One region of the Cupriavidus sp. SIMBA_020 genome, then DNA from elsewhere that is predicted to be linked to it. Evidence: riboswitches for the same ligand, from Rfam matches in the RefSeq annotation. Region 1 holds a riboswitch; each other region holds the start of a gene.

Region 1 (9,806 bases):
CGATGGCAATCCCCGCATGAGCCGTGCGGTGGGCAAGCTGCTGTGACCCCTGGGTCGGGCACGGATGGCGCCGGGCAATCTTGTCGGGTGAATGTAGTACTTCGATTGACTTTCCGCAGCAAGTAGAGAGAGGAGACAGTACATGAATCGTCGTCAGTTCCATCTGACCGCGTGCGCGCGCGCGTTCGCGGTTGTGGCGGGTGTTGCCGCCGCGTCGGCAGGGTCGATGTATGCGCCGGCCGCCCTGGCCGATACGTGGCCGAGCAAGCCGGTCACCGTGATCGTGCCGTTCCCCGCCGGCGGCGGCACCGACGCCTTCGCGCGTCCGCTGACCGCCCAGTTGTCCAAGCAGCTCGGCAAGCAGTTCGTGATCGACAACCGTGGCGGCGCGGGCGGCACCGTGGGCGCCAGCATCGCCGCCAAGGCCGCGCCGGATGGCTACACCATCTTCATCGGCGGCGCGCACCATGCCATCGCCCCGTCGTTCTACAAGAAGCTCGATTACGACATCGAGAAGGATTTCATCCCCGTCACCGTGATTGCCCAGCCGCCGCAGGTGGTGGTGGTGAATCCGACCAAGGTGCAGGCCAACACGCTCAAGGAGCTGATCGCCTACGCCAAGGCCAATCCGGGCAAGCTGAACTACGGCTCTGCGGGCAATGGCTCCTCGCACCACCTGGCGGGCGAGCTGTTCAAGCTGCAGACGCAGACCTTCATCACGCACATCCCCTACAAGGGGGCCGGCCCGGCGCTGTCGGACCTGATCGCTGGCCAGGTGGACATGCTGTTCGACGGCCTGGGTTCGTCGGCGCAACACATCCGCGCGGGCCGCATCAAGGCGCTGGCGGTGGCGTCGAACAAGCGCTCGCCGGCCTTCCCGAACGTGCCGACGGCGGCCGAGGCGGGCGTGCCGAACTACGAGGTTTCCACGTGGTACGCGCTCTGGGCGCCGAAGGGCACGCCGAAGGAAGTGATCGACCGGCTCTACACCGAGACCACCAAGGCGCTAAACTCGCCGGAAATGAAGCAGGTCTGGCTCCAGAATGGCTCGGAGACGCCGGCGTTCACGCCTGAACAGTTCGCCACGTTCCAGCATGCCGAGATCAAGCGCTGGGCCGAGGTGGTGCAGCGCTCCGGCGCCAAGATCGACTGATGGGCGGCACCGTCACGTTCGCGCGGGACGGCGCCGTGGCCACGGTCACGCTGTCGCATCCGGGCAAGCTCAACGCGATCTCGACCAGCATGTGGCAGGCGCTGGCCACGGGCTTCGCGGAGCTGGCGGCGGATACGTCGCTGCGCTGCGTGGTGGTGCGGGGCGCCGAGGGCAATTTTGCCGCCGGCGCCGACATCGCCGAGTTTCCGGTCGTGCGGGGCGACGAGGCGTCGGTGCGCCGCTACCACACGGAGATCCTCGCCCCGGCGCTGGCGGCCATCGCCACGTGCCCGCATCCGACGCTGGCGATGATCGAGGGTGTCTGCGTGGGCGGCGGGCTGGAAATTGCCTGCCACTGTGATTTGCGCATTGCCGCGGCGGGCAGCCGCTTCGGCGTGCCGATCAACCGGCTGGGTTTCCCGATGGCGCCCGGAGAACTGGGCGGGCTCCTGGCGCTGGCCGGGCGCGCCGTCACGCTGGAAATCCTGCTGGAAGGCCGCGTGTTCGATGCGGCCGAGGCCGAGCGCAAGGGCCTGCTCACGCGCGTGGTGGCCGAGTCCGCGCTCCACGACGAGGTGGCCGCCACGGTGCAGCGCCTCTGCGCCGGCGCGCCGCTGGCCGCCCGGATCAACAAGGCGACGATCCGTCGCCTGTCGTCCGATCCCGCGCCGCTTACGGCGGCCGAGATCGACGCGCATTTCGCCTACGCCGGCAGCCGCGATCACGCCGAAGGCGTGGCCGCCTTCCTGGCGCACCGGCGGCCCGAGTTCACCGGGGAGTAAGATGGCGGCCGGCCGGCACGTCCGCGTGCCGGTTTCGCCACCGTAATCCCGTCTTATTCGCCGGCATCCTATTTCCTTCGATTCCGTACCATGAACGCCAATCTGTTCGCCCTGTTCGAATCCCGCTTTCCCGTCGACCGCAGCGCGTGCTGCATCGAGACCCATGACGGGCTGTACTACAGCTGGGATGACCTGGACCGCGCCACCGCCAAGATCGCCAACCTGCTTGCCGCGCTGAAGCTGCCGGCCGGCGCGCGCGTGGCCGTGCAGGTGGAGAAGTCGCCCGAGGCGCTGTTCCTGTACCTGGCCACGCTGCGCGCGGGCTACGTGTACCTGCCGCTGAACACCGCGTACCAGGAATCGGAAATCGACTATTTCGTGGGCAATGCCGAGCCCGCCGTGGTGGTCTGCGGCAGCAAGAACTTCGGCTGGGTGTCGAAGGTGGCGTTCCGCCACAACACCGCGCACGTATTCACGCTGGATGAGGACCGCAACGGCTCGCTGCTGGCCCGCGCGGCCGCCCAGCCGGATACCTTCCAGACCGTGACGAAGGGCGACGATGACCTCGCGGCCATCCTCTATACCTCCGGCACCACGGGCCGCAGCAAGGGCGCGATGCTGACGCACCGCAACCTGGCCTCCAACGCCCAGACGCTGCACGAATACTGGGGCTGGCGCAGCGACGACGTGCTGCTGCATATGCTGCCCATCTTCCACGTGCACGGGCTGTTCGTGGCCTCCCACGGCGCGCTGCTGGCCGGGGCCAAGATGATCTGGGCGCCCAAGCTCGACATGGCGCAGATTCTTGCCTTCCTGCCGCGCGCGACGGTGATGATGGGCGTGCCGACCTACTACGTGCGCATGCTGCAGGAGCCGCGCTTCAACCGCGAGGTGTGCCGCAACATGCGGCTGTTCGTGTCGGGCTCGGCGCCGCTGCTGCTGGAGACGTTCGACGGCTTCCGCGAGCGCACCGGCCACACCATCCTGGAGCGCTACGGCATGAGCGAGACCGTGATGCTGGTCTCGAACCCGTACGATCCCAAGCTCGGCGAGCGCATTGGCGGCACGGTGGGCATGCCGCTGCCGGGCGTGTCGGTGCGCGTGATGGACGGCGAAGGCAACCCCTGCACGCCGGGCGCCATCGGCAATGTGGAGGTCAAGGGCCCGAACGTGTTCAAGGGCTACTGGCGCATGCCGGAGAAGACCGCCGAGGAATTCACCGCCGACGGCTGGTTCAAGACCGGCGACGTGGGCCGCTTCGGCGGTGCCATCGTCAGCCAGGCGGGCGAGCGCAAGGTGCCGGACAACTATCTGACGATCGTGGGCCGCAGCAAGGACCTGATCATCTCGGGCGGCTACAACGTCTATCCGAAGGAAATCGAGAGCTTTATCGACGAACTGCCGGGCGTGGTGGAATCGGCCGTGATCGGCGTGCCGCATGCCGATTTCGGCGAGGCCGTGGTGGCCGTGGTGGTGCGCAAGCCGGGGGCGGAGATCGACGAGGCGGGGATGATCGGCACGCTGCGTGGGCGCATCGCCAACTTCAAGGTGCCCAAGCGCGTGCACGTGGTGGACGAGCTGCCGCGTAACACGATGGGCAAGGTGCAGAAGAACGTGCTGCGGGAGCAGTTCGCCGCGCTGTGATGGATTTCCCCCTCGCCCTGTGGAAACGGGGGAGGGGGAAGCCAGACTGGCTGGTTACTTCACCATCTGCACCGACCCATTGACCGACACGGTCACATGGGCCTTGCCGCCTTCCATCGGGATCGGCGCGCCGGCATCGGCGGACATCGCCTTGGCGGCATACATGCGCGGCGTCGGCGGCACCACGCCGCCGCTGTCGTTCATCGACACTTCTCGAATCGTATAACCGCTATAACCGAACAGCTTGGTGCTGACCTGGGCCTTGTCGCGGAATGCCGACACGGCTTGCTCGGCCAGCTTGGCCTCGGTGGCCTGGCGTGCCTCGCGCGAGAGCGAGAAGGCAACGTTCTGCACCTGCATCTGGTTGGCCAGTTCTCCGGCCAGCTTCGACACCGCCGCGAAATCCTTCGACTTCAGGATCACTTCCGAGCGCCCGCGCCACGTGCTGATGCGGCCGTTGCGGTCCGTGCTCGGATGGATGGTGAAGCCGCCCGACTGGGCCTCCACGCCCGAAGTGCGCTTGGCCTGCGCCAGCACGGCCTGCGTGCGCGCCGACAGCGCCGACGAGATGGCCGACGGCTCGGCGCCTTCCTGTTCCGCGGCCAGCGTCAGTTGCACCACGTCGGTGGGTACCTCGGTGACCGCCTCGGCGGACAGCGACAGCACGCCGGCGGGCGGCGGCAGGGTCTGGGCCGATGCCACGGCAGCCGTGGTAGTCAGCAGAGAGGCCGCAAGCAGATGCTTCATGTTTTGTTCTCCCGATCAAAGTGATGGCTTTCAGACGCCTTTCCGTGCACTTCGTTCCGCGCGCGCTTCCCATGACTGTATCCGGGTGTTTCGCCGTGTAATACGGGGGGCAGGGCAGTCAGAACGTCTGCCACGCCTTCCAGAGCATGTACGAGGCCAGGCAGGCCAGCAGCGCGGCGAACACGCGCCGCAGCGCGTTCACGTCCATGCTGTGGGCCGCCCGGGCGCCCAGCGGCGCGGTCAGCACGCTGGTGATGGCGATGATGCCCAGCGCCGGCAGGTACACATAGCCGAGCGAGCCCGCCGGCAGCCCGCCCACATTCCAGCCGCCCCAGACGTAGCCGACCACGCTGGCGAGCGCAATCGGAAAGCCGAGCGCGGCCGAGGTGGCCACGGCGTTGTGGATCGGCACGTTGCACCAGGTCATGAACGGCACGGAGATGAAGCCACCCCCGGCGCCGACCAGGCTCGAGATCAGGCCGATGACCGAGCCCACGCCGACCATGCCCGGGGTGCCCGGGAGCCGGCGCGCGGCGGGTGGCCGGCGGCTGCGCAGCATCTGGAGCGCCGAGAAGCCCACGAAGACCGCGAACAGCAGCGACAGCCAGCCGGTCTTGAGCACGCTGAAGATCTTGCCGCCGCCGATCAGGCCACCCAGCAGGATGCCCGGCGCCAGCGCCAGCACAATGCCCCAGCGCACCGCGCCGCGCTTGTGGTGGGCGCGCACGGACGAGAGCGAGGTGAACAGGATGGTCGCCATCGACGTGGCGATGGCCATGTGGACGATGTGGCTGTCGGAGACCTGCATGGCCGTGTAGAACAGCGTCAGGAACGGCACCATCAGCATGCCGCCGCCCACGCCGAGCAGCCCGGCGCAGAAGCCGGTGAAGGCGCCGAGGATCAGCAGCCCGGGAATCAGGACAGGACTCATGGCAGGTCCGTCACTTCATCAGCCGTTCGGTGATATAGCGCCATTCCGCCGGCGTGACCGGCGTGATGGAGAGGCGGTTGCCGCGCCGGAGCACCACCATGTCCGCCAGCGCCTCGTGCTCGCGCAGTGCGGGCAGCGGAATCAACGCGCTCTTGCGCACGAAACGCACATCCACGAGCGACCAGCGCGGTTCCTCGGGCTTCGAGGCCTTGTCGTAGTAATCGCTCTTGGGATCGAACTGCGTGGGATCGGGGTAGGGCTGGGAGCAGACCTCGGCCAGTCCGGCGATGCCGGGCTCGGGGCAGGAGGAGTGGTAGAACAGCACACCATCGCCGATGCGCATCTGGTCGCGCATGAAGTTGCGCGCCTGGTAGTTGCGCACGCCGGTCCACGGCAGCGTGCCGCGCTTGGCAAGATCGTCGATGCTGGCTTCGTCCGGCTCGGACTTCATCAGCCAGTACTGCGGGGCGCGTTGGCCCGGTTTGGCGGCGGGTGGCGTCACGGTACCAGTGTCCGTCGGTCAATAAAAAAAGGCGGTGGTTCTGAAAACCACCGCCTTCTGAGGGGTCCCCGCCTCGGCCGCTGGGTCGGCATCCTGAACCCAAGTGAGGTTCAGAGTGGCTGCGGAAGTCGTATTTTGGGTACATCACCCACTCAGGGAGTCCAGGCGAACCCAGACTATGAATGCGGTGACGCGCTCGCCCACACGACATAATCCCGCACCATGCAATGCATATCGGTTCAAGGAGTTATGACCCTCACGAACCAGGCAGGGAAACTGTCAAACGTCTGACTTTATATTCACCTTATGCTGCGAGCAGCTGGGGTGATGTCAGACGTTTGCCGTTTCGAAACAGGATGGGATGAAAACGGCGGTCGGGCGCGATAACCTGACCTGTATGCTGCACCGGTAAGGCGTTTGTGCAGTCTGGCTACACTATACACCGCGTCGTCAGGCATACCAAGTTCGGCATGTTGCATCGTTACATTTTCAACACCGGACATCGGCCAGATCCGACATTGCGCCATCGGCTTCACATGCCTGTCATGTGCGGCCGATGCGGTGTGATTTCAAGTCCGGCCAGATTCGGCCGATGTCGATGTCAGCCCTGCGCGCGGGGGTCGGTGCCCACGTGCGCGTACTGCCGCAGTGCCTCGTCGGCGCGCTCGTTCAGCTCGCGGATGCGGGCCCGCACGGCGTCCACGGGAATCTGCCCGTCCTCTTCCTGCTTGCGGCGCATGGCCAGCAGGTCCGAGGCAATGCTGATGGCGGCCATCACGGCCACGCGCTCCACGCCCTTGGCGGAGACGTTGCCCTTGAGCTTGTTCATCTGGTTGTCCACCAGCGCCACGGCTTCCAGCAGCGCGGCTTCATTGTCCGGCGCGATGGCGAAGCGGTAGGGCTGCCCCGCGATGTTCACTTCGACTTGCTTGTTGCTCATGCGTGTTCTCCGGGGGCGGGGTGCGCGCCGCTGGCATCGGGGTCGGTGCCGGTGGCCGGGGCGCCTTCACCCAGCAAATCGAGCTGGCGCGCATCGCTGGCCGTGGGCAGCTTGTCCAGGATCGACTGGATGCGCAGCTGGGCTTCCTCGATCTTGATATTGAGCAGTTCGCGGTCGGCCGCCATGGCTTCGCGGTCCGTGCGCAACTGGCTCGCCTCGGCCCGCAGGCGGTCGATCTCCGCGCGCAGCCGCTGGTTTTCCGCCGCCAGGGTGTCTGCATGATGCAGCACGCGCCCGATCTTGGCGGCCAGTTGTTCGAGTTCGTTGAGCATAGTGCCTGTCTGTCCGATGGATTGTGGGTCAGGTTTCGGGATTCTAGCCGATGCCGGATCGGCCACGTTGTCAACGAGACGTTTCTGACTGCAGCGTCGCCAGGAAGTTGCATCGATCGTCACGCAACATGCGGGTAACCGGCCCCGGAGTGGACGGTTCCGCACCACGTCCGCCAGATTGACGGCCCCGGTGAAACTGCCTACACTCGCGCACGTTCCAGGTGCTCGCGACCCTGCCCACAGGGCCGCAGTTCAACGGGAAACAGGGAGTCCGGGGCGCGCCGCGCGCTGGGCCAACCTGTGCTGCCCCCGCAACGGTAAGCGACCGCGCACGCGCCATGCGCCGCGCAAGGGCCTGCCAGCATGCCACTGATCCACCCCGCCATGTGACGGGGATCCACCGATCGGGAAGGCGGCCGGCCTGATGTCGTCAGCCCGGATACCGGCCTGAACGCGGGCGCACCGCTCCACACGGCGGCGCGCCACTTCGCCATATGGCCCGCGGGGGAACGGGCCCGGCCGTGCTTCCATCCATCCAGCAACATGCGTTCCTCGCTCCACAGGCCGACCGCCGCGACACAGCCGCCGGTCCGCCCGCTCGTGCCCGCCATCCTGGCGGCCATCGCTGTTTTCTCGTCCGTTTCCCTGCCCGCCATGGTCCACGCGCAAACCGCGCCGGAGGCCAGCGACACCGCCCCCGGCCAGACGCTCGCCCCGGTCGTCGTCACCGCCTCGCGCACCGCGCAGGCCGTGACCGAGGCGCTGCCGCACACCACGGTGGTCACCCAGGAAGACATCGTCAATGCCCAGGCGCCGGACCTGCGCTCGCTGCTGCGCGGCCAGGCGGGCGTGGAATTTGCCACCACGGGCGGCATGGGCGCCAACACCACGCTGTTCATGCGCGGCGCCAATTCCAACCAGGTGCTGATCCTGGTGGATGGCGTGCGCATTGCCGGCGCCAGCGGCGGCACCGCGCAGCTCGCCAATATCCTGCCGGACCAGATCGACCATATCGAGGTGGTGCGCGGCAACGTCTCGGCCCTGTATGGCTCCGACGCCATCGGCGGCGTGGTGCAGATCTTCACCAAGAGCGGCGCCGGCCAGGCCCCGGCGGCCAATGCTTCGGTGGGGTACGGCAGCAACAACACGCGCCAGGGCACCGTCGGCTATGGCGGGCAGGTGGGCGATACCTCGTTCAACGTCACCGGTTCGATCTTCAAGACCGACGGCTATTCGTCGATCGACGCCGCGGCATGGAATCGCGACAACCCCACGCGCGCCCGGCAGGGCATCGGCCCGAACCCGGCCGACAACCCGTACGAGAACAAGAGCGTCTCCGGCCAGGTGAAGCACAAGTTCAGCCAGGACTGGGACGCCGGCGTGGCCGCGTACTACGCCAACAGCCAGCTCTCGTACGACAGCGCCAGCGGCAAGCCGACCGACGACCTGCGCATGGATAGCGAGCTGTACACGCTGTCCGCCTTCGTCAACGGCAGGCTGCTGCCCGACTGGCGCACCCATTTCAAGGTCGCCCAGAGCGAGGACCGCGCCGAAACCAGCAAGAACGGCCTGTTCGACAGCCTGTTCAGCACCCGTTCCCGCCAGTTCAACTGGCAGAACGAGTACGCGCTGACGCCTGACCACACGCTGCTGTTCGGCACCGACTACCTCCAGCAGGAACTGTCGTCCAGCGCCTACAACGCCCCCACGCGCAATGTGTTCTCGGTCTACGGCGGCTACGAAGGCAAGATCGGCCGCCACCAGCTGCAGCTGAACGCGCGCAACGACCATTATTCGGACTTCGGCAACCAGGGCAGCTTCTTCGCCGGCTATGGCTTCCACCTGACCCAGGCGGTCAAGCTGATCGCCAACGTCAGCAACGCTTTCCGGGCGCCGACCTTCAACGAACTCTATTACCCGAACTTCGGCCAGCCGAACCTCCAGCCCGAGCGCGCCAAGTCGGCCGAACTGGGCGTGCAGGTGGAAACCGCCGCCACCGGGCTGCTGCGCGTGACCGCGTTCGAGACCCGCTACAACGACCTGATCGTCTCCACGCAGCAGGCCAGCGGGTTGTTCCTGGCGCAGAACGTCAACAAGGCCAAGGTGCAGGGGGTGGAGGCGTCCTGGCGCGCCAACCTGCTCGGCACGGATGTCGGCGCCAGCGTGACCTTCCAGAATCCGGTCGATGAAACCAACGGCACCCAGCTGCTGCGCCGCGCGCGCCGCCATGCGTCGGTCGATGTCGGCCGGAATTTCGGCGATTTCCGATTCGGGGGCGAGTGGCTGGTGTCGTCGTCGCGGATGGACAATGGCTCGCGCCGGCTGGGCGGATACGGTATCTTGAACCTCACCGCCCGCTACAACATCGACAAGCAATGGTTCGTCGCCGCCCGCGTGGAAAACCTGTTCGACAAGAACTACCAGCTCGCCTATCCGTACGCCACGCAGGGCCGGGCGGGGTTCGTCACGCTGGGATGGCGCCAGAAATGAGGCCCGGCAAGGCGCCGCGCGGGGACGGTGCCCGCCATGGCTGAGGCGCGCCGCGCGCTGGCCGTCTGGCTGGTCCTCGCCCTGGCGGGGCTGGCCGTGTTCGGGCTGTCGCTGGCGCTGGGCAGCGTGTCGCTCGATGCCGCGCAGCTCTGGCAGGCCCTGAGCGCCACCGATGCCGGCATGGCCGGCGCCATTGTCAGGGAATTACGACTCCCCCGCGCCGTCGCCGCGTTCGCGTGCGGTGGCCTGCTGGCGCTCTCCGGCGCGCTGATGCAGGTGCTGCTG
Region 2 (9,806 bases), on a different contig from region 1:
GGGCGATGCGCATCTGCTCGAAGTCGCCGCCGACGCCATAGCCCTACTGAACCAGCGCCATGGCCCAGGGCCAGCCGGAGACCGCTTCCTCCTGCTTCATCGGCGCCGCATCTTCAATGCGGGCGAGGGCGTCTGGATGGGGTGGGAGCGCAAGCGCGGCAAGTTGCACGAGCTGAACCGCCTGCTGCGGGGTGCCACCGACACGAGCCATGTGTCGGTGGGCGGCGTAGCGCCGCACGTACCGGCGGACGTCCGCTATGTCATTACGCTGGACGCGGACACGCGCCTGCCGCGAGACGCCGCACTGCGGCTGATCGGCAAGATCGCGCATCAGCTGAACCGGCCCCGGTTCGACACCGCGCTGCAGCGGGTCACTGGTGGCTATGCGGTCCTCCAGCCTCGGGTGACGCCGTCGCTGCCGGTGGGTCGGGAAGGGTCGTTGTTCCAGCGGGTCTTTTCCGCGCCAGGCGGCATCGATTCCTATGCCACCGCGGCTTCGGATGTCTATCAGGACCTGTTCAACGAAGGTTCGTACGTCGGCAAGGGCATCTATGACGTCGACGCCTTCGAGGCCGCACTGTCCGGCCGCATCGCCGATAACACCGTGCTCAGTCACGACCTGCTCGAAGGCATGTTCGCGCGGACGGGCCTGGCGTCGGATATCGAGGTCGTGGAGGAGTTTCCCGCGCGCCATGACGTGGCCGCCAAGCGGCAGCACCGCTGGACGCGCGGCGACTGGCAACTCCTCGGCTGGATCTTCGGACGCCATGCCGGACGCCATGCGGTGCCTGCCGTGGGCCGCATGAAGATGTTCGACAACCTGCGCCGGTCGGTCCTGCCGATATGCCAGTTGGCCGCGCTGGCGACGAGCTGGCTCGCGCCAGCGCCGCTTAACCTGCACGCCACGCTGCTGGTGCTGGCCGCCATCAGCATCCCGATCCTGCTGCCGGGCCTGCTCTCGCTGCGACGCCATCACACGGCGGTTCGATGGCTCAGCCACGCGGCAATGTGGCTGGCTGATTTGCGCACTTCGGCCATGCGGATCCTGTTCACCGTGGCATTCCTGCCGGACCAGGCGTGGAGCACCGGCGATGCCATCGTCCGGACGCTTACGCGGCTGCTCCGTACGCGGCGCCACCTGCTCGAATGGACGACTGCCGCGCAGTCGAAGCGCAATCCCCGGCTCGATCTCGTGGGGTTCTACCGTCGAATGCTGGGCGGGGTCCTGCTTGCCGTGGCGGTGGCGGCCATCGCGATCGGCGTCGCGCCGTCCGGGTGGCCGCTGGTGGCGCCATTTGCCTTGTTGTGGCTCGCCGCGCCGGCTCTCGCACTGTGGGCCAGCCGGGCGACCCGGGCAGCGCCCCGGCTCACACTGTCCGAGGCGGAAGCCGGGGAGCTGCGCCGGTTCGCGCGCCGCACGTGGCGCTACTTCGAGGTTTTCGTCACGCCGGCGGACAACATGCTGCCCCCGGACAACGTACAGGAGAGCCCCCGGCAGGTGGTGGCAAACCGGACTTCCCCGACTAATATCGGCTTGTATTTGCTGTCCGCCGTGGCCGCGCACGACTTTGGCTGGGCGGGGATGACCGAAACGGTGGAGCGGCTCGAGGCCACCTTCGATTCGCTGCGTCGGCTGTCGCGCTACCGTGGGCATTTTTTCAACTGGTATGACACCCGGGACCTGCGGGCGCTCCCGCCCGACTATGTGTCGTCCGTGGACAGCGGCAACATGGCCGGCCACCTCATCGTGCTTGCCAACGCCTGCGAGGGCTGGGCCCGCCTGCCAGCCGCCGCAGCGGAGGCCCCGGAGGCACGCGACGGCATGCAGGACAGCGTTGCGCTGGCCCATGAGGCGCTACGGAGCCTGCTTCAGGCAGGCAGCGAGCAAGGACGCGAAGTCGAGGCGTTGCTGAACGAGATCGACGATCATCTGCACGGCGCGCAACGGATGGCCACATTGATGCCCACGTTGCGGCGACTGGCCGATCACGCCACACGGTTATGCGCGGACATGCGCCCGGCCGCCGGCAATGACGCGCTGGGTGACCTCTCGTTCTGGCTTGGCGCACTGTCCAGGCGGGCTGTGGAGCACGAACGCGATGACGGCGCCCATGCCGCTGCGTTGCCGGGTCTGGGCGTCCGGCTTTCCGCGCTCGCGGCCGAGGCCCGCGAGATGGCGATGTCAATGGACTTCTCCTTCCTGTTCAACGGGGAACGCAAGCTGCTTTCGATTGGCTTTGCGATGGACGATAACCGGCTCGACACCAGTTGCTACGACCTGCTCGCCTCGGAGGCGCGACTGGCCAGCCTGTTCGCCATCGCCAAGGGTGACGTGCCCACGCGGCACTGGTTCCGCCTGGGGCGTGCCGCCACCCCGCTAGGCAGCGGTTCGGCGCTGATCTCGTGGTCGGGCTCCATGTTCGAATACCTGATGCCGTCATTGGTGATGCGTGCGCCGAAAGGCAGCCTGCTCGAGCAGACCAGCTGGCTGGTGGTGGAGCGCCAGCGCGCCTACGGCCGCTCGTTGAGTATTCCCTGGGGCATTTCGGAGTCCGCGTACAACGCGCGCGATCTCGAGTTCACGTACCAGTATTCGAACTTCGGCGTGCCCGGCCTCGGCCTGAAGCGGGGCCTCGCCGAGAACGTGGTGATCGCGCCATACGCCGCCGCGCTCGCCGCCATGGTCGACCCGCCGGAAGCGCTGCGCAACTTCAGGCACCTCGTGCGCACCGGCGCGCTGGCCCGCTACGGCTTTTATGAAGCCATCGACTTCACGCGTTCGCGCTTGCCGGAGAACCAGGACTACGCCATCGTCCGGGCATTCATGGCCCACCATCAGGGCATGTCGATTGTCGCCATCGCCAACACGCTGCTGCACGGCATCATGCGCGAGCGCTTCCATCAGGAGCCGATGATCCAGGCGACCGAACTGCTGCTGCAGGAGCGTATTCCGCGCAATGTTGCCATCGCACCCCCGCGTGCCGAAGACGTCAGGGCCTCGGCGATCGCCCCCACAGTCCAGGATTCGACGGCCAGGCGGATGTCTGGCGCGGTCGTCGGGCCACCCGTCACTCATCTGCTCTCGAACGGGCGCTACACCGTCATGCTGACGGCGGCGGGAGCAGGCTACAGCCATTGGCGCGATCTCTCGGTCACCCGGTGGCGGGAGGATGCCACCTGCGACGAAGCAGGGTCTTTCATTTTCCTGCGCGACAACGAAGACGGAAGGGTCTGGTGCGCCGGCGCGTGGATTCCCGGCAGCGATGACGTGGATGAGGACAACGAGGTGCTGTTCGTGGAGGATCGCGCTGCGTTCCATCGGCGCGATGGCGCGCTGACCACCACGCTGGACGTATTGGTATCGGGCGAGGACGACGGCGAGGTGCGGCGCGCGTCGCTGTCCAACAGCGGTCGCCGGACCCGCGAGATCACGCTGACCTCCTACGCTGGGCTGGCCCTCTCGGCGCAGGCGGCCGATGTTGCGCATCCGGCGTTCTCCCGGCTGTTCATCCAGACCGAGTACCTGGCCGAGTTCGGCGCGCTGATCGCAACCCGCCGGCCGCGTTCGCAAGCCGATCCGCAGATCTGGGCCGCGCATTTCGCGGTGGTGGAGGGCGATGTCTGCGCCGACCCGGAGTATGAATCCGACCGGGCGCGCTTCCTTGGGCGCGGTCGGACCGTCATGACGGCGAGCGCAGTGCAAGACGGCGGTCCGCTCTCGAATACGACCGGCACGGTGCTGGACCCCATCTTTGCGCTGCGGCAGCAGGTGCGCATCGCGCCGGGCGGCGTGGCGCGCGTGGCGTTCTGGACCGTCGTGGCGGCGTCGCGCGCCGAGTTGCTCGATCTGATCGATAAACACCACGACCGCAGCGCCTTCGACCGCGCCCGGACCCTGGCATGGACCCAGGCCCAGGTCCAGTTGCGTCATCTGGACATCAAGTCGAACGAGGCCGCGGATTTCCAGCGGCTGGCGGCGGCCATCCTGTACGCGGACCGCCGCCTCAGGGCGCCATCCGGGGCGATCGCGCGCGGCGCCGGTCTCCAGTCCGGGCTGTGGCCGCATGCTATCTCCGGCGACCTGCCGATCGTCCTGTTGCGTATCGACGAAATCGACGATATTGCCCAGGTGCGCCAGTTGCTGCGTGCGCATGAGTACTGGCGCATGAAGCGGCTGGGCGTCGATCTGGTCATCGTGAACGAGCACGCCTCGTCGTACGTGCAGGACCTGCAGGTCGCCATCGACACGGCGGTACGCAGCAGCCAGTCGCGGCCGCGTCTGGGCGAGGAGTTCGCCCAAGGGGCGGTGTACGCGCTGCGCGCGGACCTGATGACAGCCGAAGCGCGCGCGTTGCTGCAATCCGTCGCACGCGTGGCGCTGATTGCGCGCCGGGGCTCGATTGCCGACCAGCTGGCACGGATACCCGATCCGGCGTGGGCACCGCCGGCGCCGCCGCCCCCGTTTGGGCGGGCTACAGCCATCGCGCGTTCGTCCCAGGCTCCGGCAGCGCTCGAGTTCTTCAACGGCCTGGGTGGCTTCGATCGGGACGGCCGGGAGTACGTGGTGGTGCTGGCGGACGGCGCCACCACGCCGGCGCCGTGGATCAATGTCATCGCCAACGATGGCTTTGGCTTCCAGGTCTCGGCCGAGGGCAGCGGCTATACGTGGTCCGTCAACAGTCGGGAGAACCAGTTGACGCCATGGTCCAACGATCCGGTCTCGGACCCGGCGGGGGAGGCCGTCTACGTGCGCGATCTGGTGTCGGGCGAGGTCTGGACGGCTACCGCGCAGCCCGTGCGCGATGGTGGCGAGTACATCGCCCGTCATGGCTTTGGATACAGTCGCTTTTCACACGTGGCGCACGGTATCAGGCTTGAGCTGTTGCAGCATGTGCCGGTCGATGATCCGGTGAAGATCACGCGGATGACGCTGCGCAATCTCTCCGGGGAGCATCGGCAGCTGTCCGTGACGGCCTACGTGGATTGGGTCCTCGGCCTGTCGCGAGGGGCCTCGGGCCCTTACATCGTGACCGAGTTCGACGCCGAAATCGGCGCAATGCTGGTGCGCAACCCCTGGAATCTCGCGTTTCCCGGCCGGGTCGCGTTTGCCTGCCTGGCGGGGACCACGACCAGCTGGACCGCCGATCGAAGCGAGTTCATTGGCTATCGCGGCACGCTCGCCCGACCGGCGGCGCTGGCCGGCCCGGGCGGCCCGGGCGGTGCAGCGTCGCTTTCCGGCACGGCCGGCGCGGGGATCGATCCCTGCGCGGCCCTGCAGTGCCTTGTGTCGCTCGCGCCGGGTGAATCCACCGAGGTGACCGTGCTGCTCGGGCAATGCGCCAGCGCCGATGAGGCCCGTACCATGATCGCCCGCTATCGCGGTGCGGACCTCGACGGCGTGCTCGCGGCCGTGACGGCGCAATGGACGGATCTGCTAGGCGCCGTTCAGGTCAGGACCCCGGACCGCGCGATGGACATCATGCTCAATGGCTGGCTGCTCTACCAGACGCTTGCCTGTCGCATCCGGGCCCGCTCGGCGTTCTATCAGGCCAGCGGTGCCTACGGGTTTCGCGACCAGTTGCAGGACACCATGGCGCTCACCTTCGCCCGCCCCGCCGAGACGCGGCGCCATCTGCTGCGCGCCGCCGCGCGGCAGTTCGAGCCGGGCGACGTTCAGCACTGGTGGCTGCCACACTCAGGGCAGGGCGTGCGCACGCGGATTTCGGACGATTGCGTCTGGCTGGCGTTCGCCACGGCGACCTATGTGATGGCTGCGGATGACGCCGGGGTGCTTGACGAGTGCATCCCCTTTCTCGACGGGCCGACGCTCGCTGCCGGGGACCACGACCTGTTCTTCCAACCCATGGTGGCTGAGGTCAGCGCATCGCTGTTCGAGCACTGTGCGCGCGGCATCGACCGTTGCATCGGCCTGACGGGTGAACACGGCCTGCCGTTGATCGGCGGTGGTGACTGGAACGACGGGATGAACCTGGTGGGCGCTCGCGGCAAGGGGGAGAGCGTCTGGCTGGGATGGCTTCTCGCCCGCACCCTTGCATTGTTCGCCCCGCTGGCGGACTCGCGCGATACCGTCCGCGCCGCCAACTGGCGCGCGCATGGCCTGGCATTGCGCGAGGCGCTGGAGCGGCATGGCTGGGATGGCGCGTGGTACCGCCGGGCCACCTACGATGACGGCACGCTGCTGGGCTCGACGCACAGCGAGGCCTGCCAGATCGATGCCATCGCCCAGTCCTGGTCAGTGCTGTCTGGCGTGGGCGACCCTGCCCGAAGCACGATGGCGATGGCGTCGCTCGACCGTCTGCTTGTTCGCCGCAAGGAAGGGCTCGTGCTGCTGTTCTCGCCGCCGTTCGACAGCGGCGTGGATGACCCCGGCTATCTCAAGGCCTACCCGCCCGGTGTCCGGGAGAACGGCGGCCAGTACAGTCACGCCGCGATGTGGAGCATGCTGGCCTTTGCGGAACTGGGCGACGCGGACACTGCCGTCGAACTGTTCTCGATGCTCAACCCCATCCACCACGCGCTGACGCCGGCGGCGGCGGATCGCTACAAGGTGGAGCCCTATGTGGTGGCGGCCGACGTCTATTCGGTGGCCCCCCACGTCGGCCGCGGCGGCTGGACGTGGTACACCGGGGCGGCGGGATGGATGGTGCGGGCAGGCATCGAAGGCATCCTCGGCATCCGGCGGGAGGGTGCCTGGCTGCTTGTTGCGCCACGGATTCCGGCAAGCTGGCCGGGGTTCCAGGCCACCGTCACGCTCGGTGCCGCCCATTTCGACATTCGCGTCGAGCGGGGGGGGGCCGGCGATGCGGTGTGTACCGCGATGCTCGATGACTTGTCCGTCCCCTGTGTCAACGGCGCGGTGCGCGTGCGTGTTGAGGACGGGGAGCATCGTCTGGTTCTGCGTCTCGCTGCCTGACCCCCGCTTACGCGTAGAATGCACACTGCGGCACTTTCCTGGTGCCGACCGTGATTGCAGGTGCCCGCGATTTTCGTGGGTTAAACGGGAAACAGGTGCGTCGCCCAGCCGCGACCAAGCCTGTGCTGCCCCCGCAACGGTAAGCAGGTTCGGGAACTGTCATGCCAATCCATCGGATCGGCGGCCACTGCGCGATGTTCATGGCGTGGGAAGGCGACGGATTCCCGGGTGCGCACGCTCCCACCTGTCAGCCCGGATACCGGCCTGTTGTCATCATCGAAATCTCTTGCACGGGCGGGGTCGTCCGGCTTCACGATGAAATACAACATGTTCGCGCATTCCGCTGGCCGCCCGCGTCCGGCCCAGCCTTCGTCACGTTCCGCACGGGGGCGTCGGCCACGTGTCCTGGCTGTGTCGCTCGGTGCCATGGCCGGCCTGAATCTTCCCTGCGCATTCGCCCAGGAAACCTCCGAATCGCATGACAGGTCACTGCCGCCGGTGGTTGTCAGCGACGCCGCCTATCCCGGCATGGCGCTCTCGAAACCCGAGTACACGGGCAGCCGAATGGGTCTGACGCCGCTGGAGACACCGGCCAGCGTAGAAGTGCTCGACGGCGAGACCATCCGCGCGCGGGGCGACCAGAGCGTGCGCGAGGCGGTGACCCGCGCCACCGGCATCACCGGCAATCCGTCCCCGGGCAACGGCGGCACCGCGCTGACCGCGCGCGGCTTCGCCGGCCAGGGCTCGGTCATGCAGCTGCTGGACGGCACGCGCATGTACGTGGCCTCCGGCACGGTGACCTTCCCGTTCGATACGTGGTCGGTAGACCGCATCGAGGTGCTGCGCGGCCCCGCATCGGTCATGTATGGCGAGGGGGCCATCGGCGGCGTGGTGAACGTGGTGCAGAAGAAGCCGATCCGCGGCCCGATCGAGAACGAACTCCAGATCACGGGCGGCACGGAGAAGACCGCGCGCGTGGCCTTCGACAGTGGCGGCAAGGTCAACGACAACCTGTCGTACCGCTTTGCCACGGCCTACAACCGGACGGCTGGCTGGGTGGATCGGGGCGATGCCAACAACCTGATGGTGTCGGCGTCGGTGCGGCTGGACGTGAATCCAGACTTCAACCTGACGCTGTCCTATGACGACGGCACCCAGCATCCGCAGCAATACCTCGGCACGCCGCTGGTCAATGGCAGCCTGGACCGCTCGCTGCGCAAGAAGAACTACAACGTTGGCGATGCCGAGATCAGCTATCGCGACCGCTGGACGCGCCTGAATGCCGAATGGACGCCGAATGACCGGGTGACGGTGCGCAACCAGTTCTATTACCTGACCAGCCACCGCCACTGGCGGAACAGCGAGACCTATACCTTTCTGCCGGCCACCTCGCAGGTGCGGCGCGGGGACTATCTGGAGATCCTGCACGACCAGGAGCAGGTGGGCAACCGCGCCGACCTGACGGTGCGCAGCAAGCTGTTCGGGCTCGACAACACCACGACGGTCGGCTTTGACGTCAACAAGATCCACTTCACCCACTCGAACAACTCGCCCTACGGCGGCACGTCCACCGTGCCGGCGCGCGATTTCGATCCGGGCCTGTTCTTCAGCCCGCCGGGCATCGTCACGTCGCCACGCTTCCGCAGCAACACCACGCAGTACGCGCTGTTCGGCGAGCACCGTATCGCCTTCACGCCGCAGTGGTCGGTGATCGGCGGCGTGCGTTTCGACCATGCCGACCTGACGCGCATTGACCTGGTGGCCGGTTCGGCCTGGGACAAGACCTTTGCCAACACCACATGGCGCGTGGGCACTGTCTACCAGTTCAGCCCGAGCCTGGCCGTCTATGCCCAGTACGCCACGGCCACCGACCCGTTGGGGGCGCTGATCACCACCTCCGACGCCCAGCGCAATTTCAACCTCGCCACTGGCAAGCAGGTGGAAGTGGGCGTGAAGCAGGCGTTCTGGGGCAATCGCGGCGAATGGACCTTCGCGGCCTACGAGATCCGCAAGAACGACCTGCTCTCGCGCGATCCCGTCAACCCGACGATCACGCAGCAGGTGGGCGAGCAGTCGTCGCGCGGGCTGGAGGCATCGGCCAGCGTGGAGGTGCTGCGCGGGCTGCGGTTCGACGTCAACGGTACCGTGCTGCGCGCGCGCTATGACGACTTCAACGAATCGGTGGGCGGCGTGCTGGTCTCCCGTGCCGGCAACGTGCCGACCAGCGTGCCGCAGCAGGCCGCCAATGCCTGGCTGACGTGGAACTTCATCGCGCAATGGACGTTCGGCGCGGGCCTGCGCTATGTCGGCGGGCGTTACGCGGACACGGCCAACCGCGTGCGCGTGCCGAGCTATACGACGGTCGATACGGCCCTGTCGTGGCGCGTCTCGAAGCAGGCGGCGCTGACGCTGCGCGTCTACAACCTGTTCAACAAGGACTATGCCGAATCGGTCTCGAACGGAGGCCAGCAATGGTTGCTGGGCCGACCACGCTCGGCGGAACTGTCGGCCAACTTCTATTTCTGAGGCCGGGAAATGTGGCGCAAGGTGCGGCGCTGGCTCTACCTGATCCATCGCTGGATGGGGATCGCCGGCTGCCTGTTGATCGCGATGTGGTTCGGCTCGGGGCTGGTGATGATGTACATCGGCTTTCCCGTGCTGACCGAGGCGGAGCGGCTGGCTGGCCTGCCGCCGCTTGATGTGCGCGCGGTGGCTACGACGCCGGATGCCGCCATGGCGGCGGCCGGGCTGTCCAGTTTCCCGCGCAGCCTGCGGCTTGAGATGGCGGGTGACCTGCCCGTTTATCGCATGGTCGATGACAAGGGGCGACCTCATACCGTGGCGGCAACTGATGGTCGCGTCATCGGGGCCG
Region 3 (9,806 bases), on a different contig from region 1:
GCCGGTCGTTGTCGCGCGTGACAAGGAGCGCGGCGCCGGGGCCGGCCAGCGCGCCAGCCTCGCGCATCCGGCGTGCCGGGCGCTGGGGCGGTGCCTTCGGGCCCGGTGAGTTGGCGTGGATGGCGTCCAGCAGGAACGCATGGATCTCGCGTGCGGCGGGGCCGCGTACCTCGACCGCGTAGTCCTGCTTGGCCAGCGGGCCGGAATCGATCAGGTGCTGTACCGAGACGTTAATGCCGCCGACGAAGGCCACGCTGGCATCCACGGCAACAAGCTTGCGGTGCAGGCGCCGGAACAGGTTGGTACGCATGCCGACCAGCCGCCGGCGGGGCGAGAACAGACGGACAACCACGCCCGCCTCCACCAGCCCGGAAAGGAACGCGGGCGACAGATCGGCCGAGCCGAAGCCGTCGACAGTCAACGCCACGCTGACGCCCCGGCGCGCCGCCGCGATCAGCGCGTCGCGCAGCGGCTGGCCGACCTCGTCATCAAACAGGATGAAGGTCTCCAGCAGCACGCTCCGCTGCGCACCTGCGATGGCCGCCAGTACCCGCGGGAAGTATTCCTCCCCGTTTTCGAGTAGGCGGAGCTGGTTTCCGGTCGTCCATGTGGGGCCCATCTCTGGCACCAAGCACGAACGGTGCCTGCCGCCGCCAGTGCGCGTCGCGGCTTGCCAGACAAGCCTTCCGCACCCGAAAGTGGCCAGATCGTTGCAGCGATTACCGGGCGCGCCTACCTGCCGCTGCAATTTGGGCGCTGCAGGGGACGTCACTTTCCATGCGGCGCCGCAACCCGTAGAATCCGCGCCTGCGGCACAGGTTTTGCCTGCCGCGAGCGATTGCAGGTGCCCGCGCCTTGCGCGGGTTAAACGGGAAACAGGTGCGCCATGGTCCGGGAGATCCGCCCGATGGCAAAGCCTGTGCTGCCCCCGCAACGGTCAGCAGGTCAGGAATCGCCATGCCGGTCCACGGACCGGCAGTCACTGCGCCACGCCGCCACGGCAGGCGCGGGAAGGCGGCGAAACCGGGGAGCCAGCCTCCCGCCCTGCAAGCCCGGATACCGGCCTGTGGTCATCATCGTCACCCCTGTTGCACGGGCGGGGTCGCCCGGCTTATCGATGACACACCATCCGTCTGCGCATTCCCATGGCCGCTCGCGCCCGGCCGCCGTCACCGGGCTGCGCGCCTCTGCCGCCTTTCTCGCCTTCCTCGCCAGCATTTTCGATGACCAGCCCGCCGACAGCCGGCGCAAGGTCACCGCGCTCTACGCGTTCCTGATCCTCGCCAACGTCGTGGCATGGCTGTGGGCCTGGATCGCGTTCCGCCACCAGCCGGTCCTCATGGCGTCGGCGGTGCTGGCCTATACGCTGGGGCTGCGCCACGCCGTGGATGCCGACCACATCGCGGCCATCGACAACGTCACGCGCAAGCTGATGCAGGAGGGTCGCTATCCGATCTCCGTGGGCTTCTTCTTCTCGCTCGGGCATTCGTCGGTGGTGACACTGATGTCCATCGGGGTCGCCTTCGCCGCCGTGTTCCTGCAATCGCACTTCGGTGAGATGCAGGACGTGGGCGGGCTGATCGGCACGAGCGTCTCGGCCACGTTCCTGTTCCTGCTGGCCTTCTTCAACCTGTTGATCCTGCGCTCGGTGTGGCGCGCCTTCCGCAAGGTCCGGCGCGGCGGCACCCTCGCCGCCCAGGACCTGGACCTGATGCTGTCCGGCCACGGCGTGGTGGCGCGGCTGTTCCGCCCGCTGTTCCGCATGACCTCGCGCAGCTGGCACCTGTATCCGATGGGCTTCCTGTTCGGCATCGGCTTCGACACCGCCACGGAGGTGGCGCTGTTCGGCATCGCAGCCGGGCAGGCGGCGCAGGGCATCTCGTACTGGAGCGTGATGGTCTTTCCGGTGCTGTTCACGGTCGGCATGTCGCTGGTCGATACCACAGACGGCGTGCTGATGCTGCGCGCCTACGGTTGGGCCTTCACGCGCCCCATCCGCAAGCTGTACTACAACATGACCATCACGCTGGTCTCGATCCTCGTGGCGGTGGTGATCGGCGGCATCCAGGCGCTGTCACTGATCGCGCGCAAGCTGGAGCTGACCGGCCAGCCGTGGGACTGGATCACCGGCATCGGCGAGCAGTTCGGCATGCTCGGCTACGTGATCATCGGCGTGTTCGTGGTGAGCTGGCTGGTGTCCATGGCGGTGTATCGGATCAAGGGGTATGACAAGATCGACGTGAAGGTTGGCTAGAAGGCATTCGGGCGGGGGCGGAGGGTTTTCGATACGGCGTCCCAGAGGGCCAGTGCCTGGGCTTCGGTGAAAGCGGCCGGCGTTGAGGGGAGATTGCGCATCGTCAGCGCAAAATAGGGCGTGTCCGGACTGCCATCCGTCGCGCCGATCTCCAGCCGGAACAGATGTTCCTGCTCCCCTTCCGCGCGCGTCGGCCGAACGATCAGCCATTCTTCGGCCAGCTCCATCGGCAGCTTGACGACACCCTTTCGCAGCGTGCGCCACCCGTCCGGCGCGCCCGTCGCCGCGTCAATACCGTCTCGCTGCAACAGCGATGGTGCCTCGTGCAGGCTGGAATGGGTGAGGATGTGGAACGAGACCCCTGTGTGGGATGGCAGATCGAAGCGCACATCGACATACTCGTACGGCTTGGATTTGCCCAGCAGATAGCCATGGGGAACACAGAGCGCGGGCTTTGTGGGAAGGCGACCGGCGGCCAGGCCCCGGAAGCTATCCAGCATGTTCAGCACTTCAACGGCGCGCTGGGGAACATTGTTCTTGACCGTCACGTTGCCAACCAGTGGGTTCGCGGACTGGTCCGGCTCGGTGAAGTCCCAGGCCTCGCGCTCGATCCGGATGCGGGCGCCATTCTCCCAGCGATACCCTTCCAGCACCCGCCTGGCCGGATCGGCGTCTACCGCGCCTCGGTGCATGAAATAGCCCGGCTGCCCGTCCTGGGATGTGGTGTTCTTGTACAGGAACGGTTCAGCATCGACGCTCTTGACTGCCTTGAGTTGGGCGCCCCGCTTCTCGATCTCATTCTGGAAGGCGCCGAGGGACATGACTTCTGTCCCAATCATGATGCCGCGAATCTTTGTCGAACCGAGCATCGCCATGCCCGGCGGCATCTCCAGCAGGTAGCGACCCACGCAATGGGGGATCAGATTGTGGGTCAGCGCATCGACGGCCTGTTGTTCCGGCGGGGACATCTTGGGCGCCCTGCCGCAGGCCCCGAGCATCAGGGTCGCGCAGAGCGTGAGGGCTGCCGCGGCATGCGCTTTCACAGACCCTCCGCTGTCAGAAGCCATTGGGCCGGGGCCGCAGGGTTCGGGAGATGGCGTCCCAGACCGCGAGGGCTTCGGCGTCCGTCAGCGATGCGCGCTCTAGCCCGCGATCGTCCGGGAGCGGGACCGCTGTCTCCATATCGAGCCCTACGAAAGGCGCCAGCACATCGTTCTCAAGCGCGTTGCCTTCCAGGCTGAAGAGATGCCCATGCACTTCCGTGGTGGGTCTCGGGCCTGCCAACAGCCATTCCTCGGCGTCAACGCCGGCCAAAGCAACCTTGCCTTTTCGAACCGTTCGCCCCCCCTCGATCTGCGACAATGCGTCCTCGATCTGGCGATGCCTCTGCAATAGCGAACTCCTTTCAACGAGATCCGAATCCGTCACAAGTGTGAATTCGACGTCCTCATGGCTTGCGACGTTGAACATCGCAGTCACGCGTTCGTCCTCTTTCGCTTTTCCGAGAATCAGACCGTCCGGCAAGCACAATCCCGGCTCCGATGGAATCTCGTTCTCGCCGCGGCCCCGGAAATTCGTGAGCAGTTCAAAGACATGATTGGCCTTTGTCGGCACACTGTTCTTGACATCCATACGCTGCACGATCGGGTCATCCGCCTGATCGGGGCTGCTGAAATCTGACGCCTCCAGCGTGACCTTGACGCGAACCCCATTCTCCCAACGATAGCCTTCCAGAATCCGGTTTGCGATGTGGCTGTATTCCGAGCCCCGGTGCATGAAGTAGCGGGAATGCTCGTCCCACGCGGGTACATTCAGATAGAGGAATGGGTGAGCGTCAATGCTCTTTACCGCCTTGAGTTCCGTTTCCCGCTCCGATATTTCCTTGTTGAATGCGTCGATGGACATGATTTCTGTCTCGATCAATGCGTCCTGCAAGGTGACGACGCCCCCGACCGTCGCGTCAGCAGGCAAATCGATAAGATGGCGTCCCACACAACGCGGGGTCAAATTGGAAGTCATGGCATTCACGGTCTGTTGTTCCTGAGGCGCCAATGGAGGGGTCTTCCCACAAGCCGGTAGCGCCAGCGATGCGCCCAGGATCGCGCTGATCACCACATATCGTTTCATCATCGCGGCGCGCTCAGAAGGCATTCGGTCGGGGCCGCAGGGTTCGGGAGATGGCGTCCCAGACCGCGAGGGCCTCGGCGTCGGTCAGCGATGCGCGTTCGAGCGGACGATAGTCCGGAAGCGGATTCGCTGTATCCATTTCGAGCCGCACGAAAGGCGTCAGTACATCGTCCGCGAGCGCGTTCCCCTCCAGCGCAAAGAGGTGCCCGTGCACTTCCGTGGTGGGTCTTGGGCCTTCCAACAGCCATTCTTCTGCGTCGACGCCGGTCAATGCGACCTTTCCTTTACGAACCGTTCGCCCGCCCTCGACCTGCGACAACGCCTGCTCGATCTGACGATGCCTCTGCAGAAGCGAGTCCCTTTCAACGACACTTGAGTCCGTCAGAATGGTGAAACCGAGATCCTCATGGCTTGCAAGACGGAACCTCGACTTTGTGCGTTCCTCCTCGCGCGCCTTGCCGCGGATGTATCCGCGAGGGAGACATAATCCAGGCTCCGTTGGAATCTCGTCATCGGCCCGGCCGCGAAAATTCGTGAGCAGTTCAAAGACATGGTTGGCCTTTCGCGGCACACTGTTCTTGATTTCCATGCGCTGCACGATCGGGTTATCCGCCAGATCGGGGCTGGTGAAATCGGACGCGTCCAGCGTGACCTTGACGCGAACTCCATTCTCCCAACGATAGCCTTCGAGTTTCCGGATTGCGATGTGACTGTGTTCCGAACCCCGGTGCATGAAGTAGCGGGAGTGCTCATCCCACGCGGGCACATTGAGATAAAGAAATGGATGCGCATCCATGCTCTTCACCGCCTTGAGTTCCGCTTCGCGCGCGGATATCTCCTCGTTGAATGCATCGAGGGGCATGATCTTCGTCTCGAGCCGTGCGCTTTCCACAGTGGCGGACCCTTTGACCGTCACGCCGGCGGGCAAATCGATAAGATGGCGTCCCTCACAACGCGGGGTCAAATTGGAAATCAGGGCATTCACGGTCTGTTGTTCCTGAGGCGTCAATGGAGGGGTCTTCCCACAAGCCGGTAGCACAAGCGATGCGCCCAGGATCGCGCTGATCACCACATATCGTTTCATCATCACTGCGCGCTCAGAAGGCGTTCGGCCGGGGCCGCAGGGTTCGGGAGATGGCGTCCCAAACCGCGAGGGCCTCGCCGTCGGTCAGCGATGCACGTTCGAGCGGACGATAGTCCGGAAGCGGATTCGCTGTCTCCATATCGAGCCGTACGAAAGGTGCCAACACATCGTCCGCGAGGGCGTTCCCTTCCAGGGTGAAGAGATGCCCATGCACTTCCGTGGTGGGTCTTGGGCCTGCCAACAGCCATTCCTCGGCGTCAACGCCGGTCAAAGCGACCTTCCCTTTACGCACCGTTCGCCCGCCCTTGATCTGCGACAACGCGTCCTCAATCTGCCGATGCCGCTGCAATAGCGAACCTACTGCAGCGAGACCTGAATCCGTCACAAGTGTGAAGTCGACATCCTCGTGGCTTGCAAGAGTGAAAATCCCAGTCACGCGCTCACCTTCTCGCGCCTTGCCCAGAATCAGACCGTACGGCAGGCACAATCCCGGCTCCGTTGGAATCTCGTTCTCGGCGCGGCCGCGAAAGTTCGTAAGCAGTTCAAAGACATGGTTGGCCTTCGGGGGAACATCGTTCTTGATGTCCATGCGCTGCACGATCGGGTCATCCGCCTGATCGGGGCTGCTGAAATCTGACGCCTCCAGCGTGACTTTGACGCGAACCCCATTCTCCCAACGATAGCCTTCCAGAATCCGGTTTGCGATGTGGCTGCGTTCCGAACCCCGGTGCATGAAGTAGCGGGAGTGCTCATCCCACGCGGGCACGTTGAGATAGAGAAAAGGATGCGCATCCATGCTCTTCACCGCCTTGAGTTCGGCTTCGCGCGCAGAGATCTCCTTATTAAATGCATCGAGGGACATCATCTTCGTCTTGACCCGTGCGTCTTCCACGATGGCCGAGCCTTCGACGGTCATGCCTGCAGGCAGATCGATAAGATGGCGTCCCACACAACGCGGGGTCAAATTGGAAGTCATGGCATTCACGGTCTGTTGTTCCTGAGGCGTCAATGGAGGGGTCTTCCCACAAGCCGGGAGCACAAGCGCATGGATCACGATAAGCAGCGATGAGAGGCGCTTCATTTGCAATAGGCCATGGAAGTGTCTTTCACGGCATCCGTGATCTTGACAATGGACCAGACCGTGAATAGCCGGAGTGGCCAGACCTTGTACACGGCTTCATGCTCGATCCCACGGTAAGCCAGGCAGACCTTCGCTTTCTCTCGTGGCGCTGCGCCGGACCGGCGCGGGACGGTGCCGTCACCGCTCTCGTCCGCACCGTTCAGGTCAAAGACAACGCGCAATGGGTTTCCGGCACTTCGCGTGAGGACCGAAATGGTCCCACGACCTGTGTCGTGCATTACCGTTCCCTCGGCAAGGTCGTCAACGGCGCGCGGCCCGAAGCGCGGCGCAGCATACCGCCGTCCCCATGTGACCTCTCCCCAGGTCGTGTGTGCTGTGTCGTCGCCGTAGAACGCATACGTATTCGGGTGATATCGGTTGGCGATGGCAAGATGAAATGGGCGGACTCGCTTCTGAATGGTTTGCACATATTGTTTCCAGTCCTTGTCGACCGTCTTCTTGCGCGTATCGAGCGGATTGATAAGTTTTTCGTGGCATAGCGCCCACCACTTTCCCCGCACGGTGTAGATCTCGTTATAGGGGTCGGATCGTGGAAGCGAGACCATGCGATTGCCATCACGGATCTTCAGCCAATGGGAGCCGTACTCGGGCGTCGGGAGCAATTGCAGGGGTCCGGGAGCCTGTGCGAAAACCGCCGTCACTTCTTCGGCATTACGACCCAGGACGCTGCCCGCCGCACCCTCCGTACCGGCTTTCACCCGCTTGTAGGCGACCGCCGCACCGGTCGCCGGCATGACTCCATTCACCACCCCAAGGATGACGTCCTTGCCGCCCATCGATTCAGTGAAGTAGCGCCCGACAAGCCCCCCCATCGAATGCGTGACGAGGATGGCGCGGTCACACATGAATCCCTTGCTCCGGTAGAAGGCCATGAACGCATTGACTCTCGCCGCCAGGCGCTTTGCGGAGTCTTCGTTGGACTGCAGCCAGTTGTATCCCACTGCATGGACGGGGTAGCGATACTTATAGGACAACGCGGCTTCTTCGCGCGTAAGCGCGGCCACGCCGATCGATCGGGCCTCCGCCTCCCTTAGCAGCGTGGAACGTATGCCGTTCTGCCATTGATGCGTATCGTTGAGCGCCTCATCGAGCCAGGCGAGGAACTCTCCGTAGCTCATATATGCGACTTCGCCCCAGCCTCGCCGCCGCATTTCCGCCGTCGATAGAGGCGTTTCTGTCGGAAGCTTGCCACCTCCGTACACAACTGTGTCCTGTGGATTCAATATCACCTTCCGCTCGGCCGCACTTCGATTCATCCAATGGAACACGGTACTCAAGCTGTCCAGCAGCCAAATAGCTGTGCTCGCTTTATCCGACTTTGCCAAATTCGACCCCATCACCCCCGGCACGAACACCACCGGGATGACCCGCCGCGAGACCAGGTAGCAAATCGCCTCGGTCTTTCCCTTCGACATGACGGATCGATACCGCACGGAGCCGTCTTCCTGAATCTCGGGCGGGATAATGCGTTGCGTGACTTCCATGACATCACCGTTGTTGTTTGACGTTGACCATCGCCGGCTTCTCAGAGAGCACCCGGCCTGGGCCGCAGGGTGCGGGACACGGCGTCCCATAGGGCCAGTGCCTGCGCCTCCGTCAGCGAGGCCTTCTTCAACGGTTCTTCCAGGCCCGTGGGGCCGCCGTTGCTCAGCTTGACGGCGATGAACGGTGTCTCCGGGCTGCCGGTCGTGGCGTTGCTCTCCAGCCGGAACGCCTGCCCCTGGACGTTCGTCACGATCATCGGCCCCGCAATAACCATCTCCTCGCCCCGGCCACCCGGCAGATCCACCGTGCCCCTGCGTAACGTCTTGCCGTCATCGAGCACGCGTTGCGCAGCGGCAATCGGGCCGCCCCGCCACAGCAAGGAGGTCTTCTCCTGAAGGCTGGAATGGGTGAAGACATTGAAGTAGACGTCCGGATAGGCCGGCAGGTTGAAATCGACATCAACCTGCTCGTCATCCTTCGACTTGCCCAGGAGAATCCCGCCGGGAACGCAGAGACCGGGCTCTGTGGGTATCGCGCCATCCGGCCGGCCGCGGAAGCTGGTGAGCATTTCGAACACCTGCGTGGCGGCGCGGGGCACGTCGTTTTTGACCGCCATCTGCCGTACGAGCGGATCCCTGGTCTGATCTGGCTTTGTGTAGTCCGACGAGCGAAGTCGGATACTGATCAGGACACCGTTCTCCCAGCGATACCCTTCCAGTATCCGATTACCCGGATCGTCGCCGATCGAGCCGCGATGCAGGAAGTAGCGTGAATGCTCATCCCAAGCCGGCGCGTTCACGTACAGGAACGGATGGGCGTCGATACTCCGCGTCTTGGTGAGTTCGGTCTCCCGCGCCGCCATCGCTTTGCGGAACTCGTCCAGCGACATGGCCATCGTCTCGACGATGGCACCTTCAATCTTCACCATGCCGCTCAATTCAACTTGCGCCGGCATATCGATGAGATAGCGCCCCACGCATTGCGGGACGAGCCGGGTAGTCAGTGCCTGGATGGCTTGTTGTTCTTGCTCGGTCATTTTCGGAGAGAAATCGCAGCCTGCAAGCGTCAGGCAAAGGCCGGCGGTAAAGCATCTACGGCTGAACTTCATTTGCTGTACGCCATGGAGGTGAGCTTGACGGCGTCGGTGATCTTCACGATCGACCAAAGCGTAAAGAGTTGGATGGGTAGCGCCTTGAAGGCGCCTTCGTGGTCGATGCCACGATAGGCAAGGCAGACCTTTGTCTTTCCTTTTGGCGCGGCACCCGAGCGGAGCGGGACCGTACCGTCACCGCTTTCTGCTGCGGGTTGGATCTGGAAGACCGTACGAACGGTGTTTTCACCGCGTCGGGTGTGGACGGCGATCTCCCCGGTGCCCTTGTTCGCCACTACCTTGCCCTCCAGCGGGTCATCGACCGGCAAGCCTCTTGCGGGCCCGAGGCCTGCCTGATGGCGTCGCTGCCATGTCACCTCGCCCCAGCTCTTGTGATTGGCATCGTCGCCGAAGAAGGCGTACGAGTTCGGATGGTATCGACCGGAGATTGCCTGATGAAACGGCCTGACGTCGTCCTTGACCATCGACTCATATGTCTTCCAGTCGCGCTCGAGGGTCTCCTTCTTCTTGTCCGCCGGATTGATCAACTTGTCATCGCAGAGGCACCACCACTTTCCACGCTTGATATAGATCTCGTCATACGGATCCGTGTTCGGCAAGCCGA

Evidence for each region. A riboswitch is a leader RNA that binds a small molecule or an ion and turns the genes downstream of it on or off. The one in region 1 is predicted to bind cobalamin.
Region 2: it holds a riboswitch for cobalamin, as region 1 does, so the genes downstream of both, SB751_RS12810 (TonB-dependent receptor) here and SB751_RS05765 (TonB-dependent receptor plug domain-containing protein) in region 1, are expected to answer to the same signal.
Region 3: it holds a riboswitch for cobalamin, as region 1 does, so the genes downstream of both, SB751_RS08920 (HoxN/HupN/NixA family nickel/cobalt transporter) here and SB751_RS05765 (TonB-dependent receptor plug domain-containing protein) in region 1, are expected to answer to the same signal.

The regions. Positions count from the first base shown of each region.
Region 1 is NZ_JAWRWU010000002.1:335,014-344,819, forward strand. Features, by position in the region: gene SB751_RS05715 (malonyl-CoA decarboxylase domain-containing protein) at 1-46, shown strand, start outside; gene SB751_RS05720 (Bug family tripartite tricarboxylate transporter substrate binding protein) at 143-1,153, shown strand; gene SB751_RS05725 (enoyl-CoA hydratase/isomerase family protein) at 1,153-1,935, shown strand; gene SB751_RS05730 (malonate--CoA ligase) at 2,026-3,579, shown strand; gene SB751_RS05735 (SIMPL domain-containing protein) at 3,634-4,326, opposite strand; gene SB751_RS05740 (sulfite exporter TauE/SafE family protein) at 4,445-5,257, opposite strand; gene SB751_RS05745 (EVE domain-containing protein) at 5,268-5,708, opposite strand; RNA gene ssrS (6S RNA) at 5,821-6,036, opposite strand; gene SB751_RS05755 (cell division protein ZapA) at 6,361-6,699, opposite strand; gene SB751_RS05760 (hypothetical protein) at 6,696-7,031, opposite strand; cobalamin riboswitch at 7,234-7,497, shown strand; gene SB751_RS05765 (TonB-dependent receptor plug domain-containing protein) at 7,575-9,521, shown strand; gene SB751_RS05770 (FecCD family ABC transporter permease) at 9,558-9,806, shown strand, end outside.
Region 2 is NZ_JAWRWU010000005.1:308,011-317,816, forward strand. Features, by position in the region: gene SB751_RS12805 (GH36-type glycosyl hydrolase domain-containing protein) at 1-6,934, shown strand, start outside; cobalamin riboswitch at 6,976-7,217, shown strand; gene SB751_RS12810 (TonB-dependent receptor) at 7,361-9,460, shown strand; gene SB751_RS12815 (PepSY domain-containing protein) at 9,470-9,806, shown strand, end outside.
Region 3 is NZ_JAWRWU010000003.1:444,982-454,787, reverse strand. Features, by position in the region: gene clsB (cardiolipin synthase ClsB) at 1-619, opposite strand, end outside; cobalamin riboswitch at 826-1,083, shown strand; gene SB751_RS08920 (HoxN/HupN/NixA family nickel/cobalt transporter) at 1,118-2,254, shown strand; gene SB751_RS08915 (T6SS immunity protein Tli4 family protein) at 2,251-3,297, opposite strand; gene SB751_RS08910 (T6SS immunity protein Tli4 family protein) at 3,311-4,384, opposite strand; gene SB751_RS08905 (T6SS immunity protein Tli4 family protein) at 4,395-5,366, opposite strand; gene SB751_RS08900 (T6SS immunity protein Tli4 family protein) at 5,479-6,441, opposite strand; gene SB751_RS08895 (esterase/lipase family protein) at 6,543-8,090, opposite strand; gene SB751_RS08890 (T6SS immunity protein Tli4 family protein) at 8,132-9,199, opposite strand; gene SB751_RS08885 (esterase/lipase family protein) at 9,196-9,806, opposite strand, start outside.